One region of the Paraclostridium sordellii genome, then DNA from elsewhere that is predicted to be linked to it. Evidence: riboswitches for the same ligand, from Rfam matches in the RefSeq annotation. Region 1 holds a riboswitch; each other region holds the start of a gene.
The links. A riboswitch is a leader RNA that binds a small molecule or an ion and turns the genes downstream of it on or off. The one in region 1 is predicted to bind cyclic di-GMP.

Region 1 (2,274 bases):
TCCACAGTTTTTCTAGCATTTATAGCACCTGCGTTCATTTCATACCTAACTACATTACTTACTTCTTTAGAAGTTTTATCATAGCTTATTTTGGCATTATTAGTATAAGCTTTTTGCCTTTGAGTAACTTCTAAGTCATAATAAACTAAATAATGTTTATTTGTATCTCCGATGTTTAAAGTTAATTTATTATTTTCAAACTTTATTTTATCTTTTATTTGCTTTGTAACCCACTCAAAATTATCTGCTATATCATATGCTCCAACTCTTATACTTCCATCAACTAATTTCATTCCTGATGGTATAACATCTTCAACAATAGCATTTTTTATATCTTGGTTATTAGGGTTTATATCTAATGTATATGTAACTTTGTTATCATTTAAATTTACTATACCTACTGTATGTCCATTTTCATCTTTGGCAGTTTCATTAGTTCTACTATATTTTGATATAATTTTATCGTCATCTTTAGGTTTGACTATAGCTTTTGATGATATTTCTCCATCATGTTTAATTAAGCTTGCAATATTATCATATCTTGGCATTTGTTTTTTTATTATCAAATCATAACTTATTCTGTATTTATTTTGTGTAGTTCCAAAATTCACATAAAACTCATTACTCTGTAAGTTCATTTTACCTTTGAATTCAGATGTTACATTTCTTTCTTCTTGTCCATATTTAGTTTCATAAACTTTTATGGAATTTCTGACTAGTTCCATACCTTCTGGGATACTATCTTTTATATATGAATTATAGATATATCCATGCTTTTCATTTACATATATACTATACTGAACCTTTTTCCCTACTACTGGATTATTTATATTATTTATTAGAGTTCCATTTTCATAACCTTCATAGCCGTCTGGATTGTCTACTGATTTGTATATTTGTCTATCTATTATTTCTTCTGTTGGTGGATTTACTTCTTTTGGAGGATCAACTTCAATATCCATATACTGCACTGTTCCATTTAAATTCACTTCAACTCTCTGAGTTGTAGCAGATTCAACATTTTTAGCAGTAGCTTTTACACTCATATATCCTCCAATTGCATCATTTGCTCCTTCACTAAATACGGCAGTAACAGTTGTTCCATTTACTGTTACACTTTTAAAATGCTCCGGTGGATATTTGGGGCTTATATCTTTAAATACATCAGGTAATTCAAAAGTTATTACATCTCCATCTTTTATACTTCCTGGCCCATTTAAAGCTTCATAGTTTAAATTAAATTCAACTTGATCTCCTGAATCAACTTTACTCTTATTACTGGTTAATTTCAGTTTAATATTACTGTCAGCAAATACAGTTATACTTGGCGATATTATACTTAGTATCATATTTAGAATAATAACTAAGCTAAGTACCTTCCTGCCTTTCCTATCTTTCAAAAAATCACCTCTTTTTATTTTTTAAATTTGGAAATAAAAAAGGCTATACCTACAATTTGTAAATATAGCCGGTTGCATCACTAACTCCATATATTCCAGATGCCCAAATACAGAATATACTTCTTCGTCTCTAAATTATTAAGTTTTACTTTCAAATAAAAAAGGCTATACCTACAGTTTGTAAATATAGCCGGTTGCATCACTAACTCCATATATTCCAGATGCCCAAATACAGAATATACTTCTTCGTCTCTAAATCATTAAATTTTTACTTTCAAATAAAAAAGGCTATACCTACAGTTTGTAAATATAGCCGGTTGCATCACTAACTCCATATATTCCAGATGCCCAAATACAGAATATACTTCTTCGTTTCTAAATCATTAAATTAATTCACTTAATTTTACCAAATTTCGATATTTTTTGCAATCAAATTTATAGTTTATTAATCTAAATCGTATTGTCTCTCTTAACTTTAACAGGTTTCTTTTTTATGTATATTTGTTTATGTTTTTTTAAAAATATCTCACCTTTATAATTAAGTAAATCTACATAAGAGCATAGATCACTTATTTCAATAACTCCTATATCTTCATTTTTTATACCATCAATATTGCTAAAAGCTCCAACAATATCTCCAACTCTTATTTTTTTCTTTTTTCCAGCATTTAAATATATTTTAGTAACCTCACTATTTAACTTACTATCTTTTTTATTTATACGATTAGTTTTAAATAAATTTTTAGATTTCTCTTCAAACTTTCTTTTACCTAATTCTATACTCTCTTCATTTAAGTCCTTTAAATTTTCTATATTATATCCAATATATTCTTGTATATCATTTATAACACTCTCATCTTTTTCTGTTATAATA
Region 2 (2,274 bases), 180 kb from region 1:
GAACTAGTATACTATTTCCTTCTATTTTGGTTTCTACTTTTTTTGACTCTAATTCCTTAGTTATTGTAGCAGCATCATTAGAATCTAAACCTGAGAATAAAACACCATATTTATTTTTCTTTGCATATGTTAATCCAAATATCATTGCTAAAACTAAAGATATAACTGCAACCATTATGGCAATTTTCTTCTTCTTAGATAAGGTATCAAATTGTTCTTTTTTAACCAACACAAAATCTTTTGCTTTTTGTGGTAATTCCTTTATATTCATCTAAATTTCTCCTTGCTATAAAGTTATAATTGAACTCTATTTAGATCTTGATAAGCTTCATATACCTTATTTCTAACTTCAATCATTAACTGCATTGACATTTGGGCTTCTTGTGCTGATACCATTACATCATGCATAGAAACGTCTCCACCTTTTATAAGGCTTTTTACTTTGTTATTTGAGTCCACTTGCATATCATTAACTTTGTCTATTGCACTTTTTATAACATCTGAAAAACTACTTTCTTTTTTAATACTCTCTGCATTTGATGTTTTAAGTAAATTATTGCTTGTTGCGATATTGTTTACTCCGCTTATAGCACTTATTCCTGTCATAAATATACTCCTTTTTTGTTTTATCTACCTATTTCTAAAGCCTTAGAAATCATATTCTTTTGTGCATTTAATGTATCTATATTAGATTCATAAGATCTTGCTGCAGTCATTAAATCTGCCATTTCAACTAATATATCCACATTTGGATATTCAACATATCCTTCTTTATCTGCATCTGGATGATTAGGTTCATATAATTTTCTAAGTGGTGCTTGATCTTTTTGTATACTTACAGTTTTTACACCTAGCATACCTAACTTACTATCGTAATTTTCCTCAAATACTGGAACTCTACGTCTATAAGCTCCGCCTTCTTTAGTTCTTGTAGTTTTCATATTAGCTATATTAGATGAAACTACATCCATTTTAAGACGTTCTGCAGATAAAGCACTTTGGCTTATTCTCATACCTCCAAAAATACTCATTTAGTTACCTCCCTGCTATAACATTTTTTGCCATTCCTAATTTTATATTAGTTAAAGTTACAAGAGCATTAAATTCAAGAGTTGTAGCTGCTTGGTTTACCTTTTCGCTCTCTAAGTCGATATTGTTACCATCTACTCTCATTTTTGAATTTTCATCTGTTTTAACCTCTATTTTAGGTTTTCCATTTACAGATTCGTTTAGAGTATCTTCAAAACTTACATACTTTCTTTTATAATTTGGGGTATTAATATTTGCTATATTATTAGCAATAACTTTACTCCTTAAGGCTGTGGCATCTAAACCAGCTTTCATTAAATTGTATATTTCCATTCTTCCCTCCCATTTTTTTATTAAAATAAAAAAACTACTCTGAAAGAGTAGTTTAATAACTTTTATACAATATGACTAATTACTAATTTTAAATTTTAAATATAAAATAAATTCAATAAGTAAATATTATTAAATTTTCACAGAACTATCCCTGTAAATATATATATAATAATATTTTACACCCCTAATTTAGACATAATGATACAATTACATCTTTTATTTTATATTTGCAATTAAATTTTATATTAGTAATTATAACAAAAAGTTTAGTAACTCTTCGGCAGCTGGCTGGCATAGTTTATTTCTAATAAACCTTAGCCCCTATAGTTTTGCGACCCTAGATTTCCCTAGGTATGCCCTTATTTTTTTCGACTTATATTTTCATTTTATACCATTATTCAGCATTATTCAAGCATTTACTTTAAATTCTAACTTTTCCAATAAGTAGTAATTTTCTAATTTGTTTAAAAAATAATTATAAGCTTAAACATCATGCTATTTTTAACATCAAATTATTTCAATATTAAGGTTAATCCTTGTAACTACCTTATTTTTAACATTTATAAATCTTATTATTTTTTATTTTTTGCATAATTTTTTTCTATTTTTTTAATTTCATTATTTATTTTTACTTTAATGAAATTTGTATACAATATATTTTTTTAATAATTTATAATAATTTAGATTTTCATATTTTTTAAATTATAATTTAATTTAATTTTATTTATATATTATGTTACATATTTTCATCTACATAAGCATAAAACTGTTCAACCGTATTAGGCATATAAACATTTAACTTTGAAAATACATCAAACAACCTTTGTTCTTGATTACTAAGTATTTTAGATATAACACAAACATTAGCTCCTAACTTAGCCATCGATAAAACAGATGTAGATACTGATGAAA
Region 3 (2,274 bases), 1.6 Mb from region 1:
CTAAAGTCTTGAACTATTTTTTCTGTAGCATCTGCAACTAAGCCTATTTCATTTTCAGCATTTACTTCTGGTATTTCTGAGTTTAAATCTCCCTCAGCTAATTTTTTAAGTCTCTCACTACATTGTTTTAATGGATTTCCTATCATACTAGCAAATTTAGCTGCTACTATAAATGCCACTACTATAAATAGTATAGATAACACTACTGTTATAAAAATAGAGTTATACATTTGGCCTAAGAAATCACCTTTATTTATCATAACGCCTATACCCCAATTGTTGCTATTTTTTACTGGAGCATAGCCTAGTATCCAATCTTCTCCTTTTAACTCTACATCAGTATTTCCTGTTGCACCTGATATAAGTTTTTTATCTGCCTCAGCAAAAGGTTCTAAGTCTTTATTTGTTTGTGCATCTCTTATAGTATTTTCAACACCTATTAAACTAGTGTCTCTATGCGCTATTGTAGTTCCTTCTTTATCTAAAAGATATGCATAACTATTTTTACTTATCTTTATATTATTAACTATATCATTTAAGAAGTCTTTATCTGTATCAAAAGTTACAACACCAACTATTTTACTTCCTTGAACTCCATTTTCCCAAATAGGAGCTGCAACCACAAGTGTAAGTTGACCTGTTACTTTACTTTTTACAGGACTTCCCATATAAGCTTGTCCTCCCATAGAGATTTTGAAATAATCTCTACTTGAATAATCTTTTCCACTGAATAAATCTTTACCGCTTACGTCTAAAATTTGTCCTAATTTTAGCCCATATAATTTTTCTTGCCTATTTATTATATTTTGTTTTTCTTCTACACTAACTTTCGGGTCAGAAAGTTCTTTTATGATTCCAGTTTGTATTGCTGCATTTTTTACATTTGTTAATTTTTGGGCAACTGTATCTGCAGCTTGTTTAGTAGTTTCTACTGCTGTTTTGGATAAAATTGTATTAGATGTCTTATAATTTAGGTAACTTGTTATTGCTCCTAAACATAGACAACAAACTACTGAAAAACATACAATAGTTAATGCAAGTTGAATCTTTATACTTTTGTTTTTTTCTTTACTAATATGTCCAAATTTAAATTTCATTTCTTTTTCTCCCGTTTTTTGACTGTTTTTTTACAGTTTTTTAATTATTTGTTACTTAAACACCTCCTATTAAAAATTTAACTAACAAATTAATCAGTATTTATAAAAATAAAAGGGAGTTAACTTAAGCCAGTTAACCCCCTTTTTAATTATAAGTTTTGTAACTGACTAACTTCTTAAAAAGTCCCTATAGCTTTGCTGCGCCGAATTACTTCGGTTTGCCTATATAGTTGTAGATTTATAATTTATGACTTTTAATACTTATAAATAAATTCTAATTATGTAATTTATTTACTAAAATTGTTTTAGGGACTAAAATAATATTTTCAAATAAATTTATATATACTTTTTAATACGGCATAAATCAAAATAACAAAAGTTAAATTTTTGTAAATTTTTCCACGACCTAGAGAATTTCCAGATCTATACCTATTGTTTCAAATTATTTTTATACTTTTCCTGAAAATCTTGTAAATTTTCAAATAAAAAAGAGCATTATTTCATGCTCTCTTTTTAACTTGTACTATCAAGTTTAGTTACCATAATTATATTTTTATTTTCACTCAATATACTTATAATTTCACTTATACCTACAAGCTTAGATTTTCTTAATGTATATATACATTCATCATCTGAAATAACTTCTATACCTTCAACGTTTACTTGATATCCTTGAATTGATTCTTGAATTTCTCTAATAGCTTCTTGTTTTGATATATATTTAACTTTTAGCTTTATAGTGCTAGCTTTAGTTATATACTTTTCTTCTATTTTTTTTAAAACAACAAGAACTATTATTATACTTATCCCTCCCAAAATACTCACTCTATAAAATCCTATTCCTATGGCTATTCCAATACAAGCAACTGACCATATTGATGCAGCTGTCGTTAAACCTCGGACAGAACCTTTAGTTTTGATTATAGTTCCTGCGCCTAAAAAACCTATACCGGATACAACTTGACCTATAAATCTTCCATCATTTACTTTAATGGCTCCAGACAGTGCTTTCGTAGTTGTAATCTCATTTAAAGCTAATTGAGCTAACTCTACCTGAATCAATGCTGCTATAGTAGCCCCTAGACAAACTAAAGCATGAGTTCTAAATCCTGCAGATACATTTTCTCTCTCTCTATTAAAGCCTATTGCTCCCCCAATAAATATAGCTAATAAAATC

Region 2: another riboswitch for cyclic di-GMP. It lies ahead of flgB (flagellar basal body rod protein FlgB); the one in region 1 lies ahead of ATCC9714_RS11315 (SpaA isopeptide-forming pilin-related protein).
Region 3: another riboswitch for cyclic di-GMP. It lies ahead of ATCC9714_RS02665 (methyl-accepting chemotaxis protein); the one in region 1 lies ahead of ATCC9714_RS11315 (SpaA isopeptide-forming pilin-related protein).

The regions. Positions count from the first base shown of each region.
Region 1 is NZ_LN679998.1:2,359,201-2,361,474, forward strand. It holds partial or broken gene ATCC9714_RS11315 (SpaA isopeptide-forming pilin-related protein) at 1-1,400, opposite strand, end outside; cyclic di-GMP riboswitch class II at 1,458-1,541, opposite strand; cyclic di-GMP riboswitch class II at 1,580-1,663, opposite strand; cyclic di-GMP riboswitch class II at 1,703-1,786, opposite strand; gene ATCC9714_RS11320 (DEAD/DEAH box helicase) at 1,851-2,274, opposite strand, start outside.
Region 2 is NZ_LN679998.1:2,539,091-2,541,364, forward strand. It holds gene fliF (flagellar basal-body MS-ring/collar protein FliF) at 1-271, opposite strand, end outside; gene fliE (flagellar hook-basal body complex protein FliE) at 295-606, opposite strand; gene flgC (flagellar basal body rod protein FlgC) at 627-1,031, opposite strand; gene flgB (flagellar basal body rod protein FlgB) at 1,036-1,362, opposite strand; cyclic di-GMP riboswitch class I at 1,639-1,730, opposite strand; gene ATCC9714_RS12245 (glycosyltransferase) at 2,099-2,274, opposite strand, start outside.
Region 3 is NZ_LN679998.1:552,535-554,808, reverse strand. It holds gene ATCC9714_RS02665 (methyl-accepting chemotaxis protein) at 1-1,097, opposite strand, end outside; cyclic di-GMP riboswitch class I at 1,254-1,330, opposite strand; gene ATCC9714_RS02660 (MgtC/SapB family protein) at 1,611-2,274, opposite strand, start outside.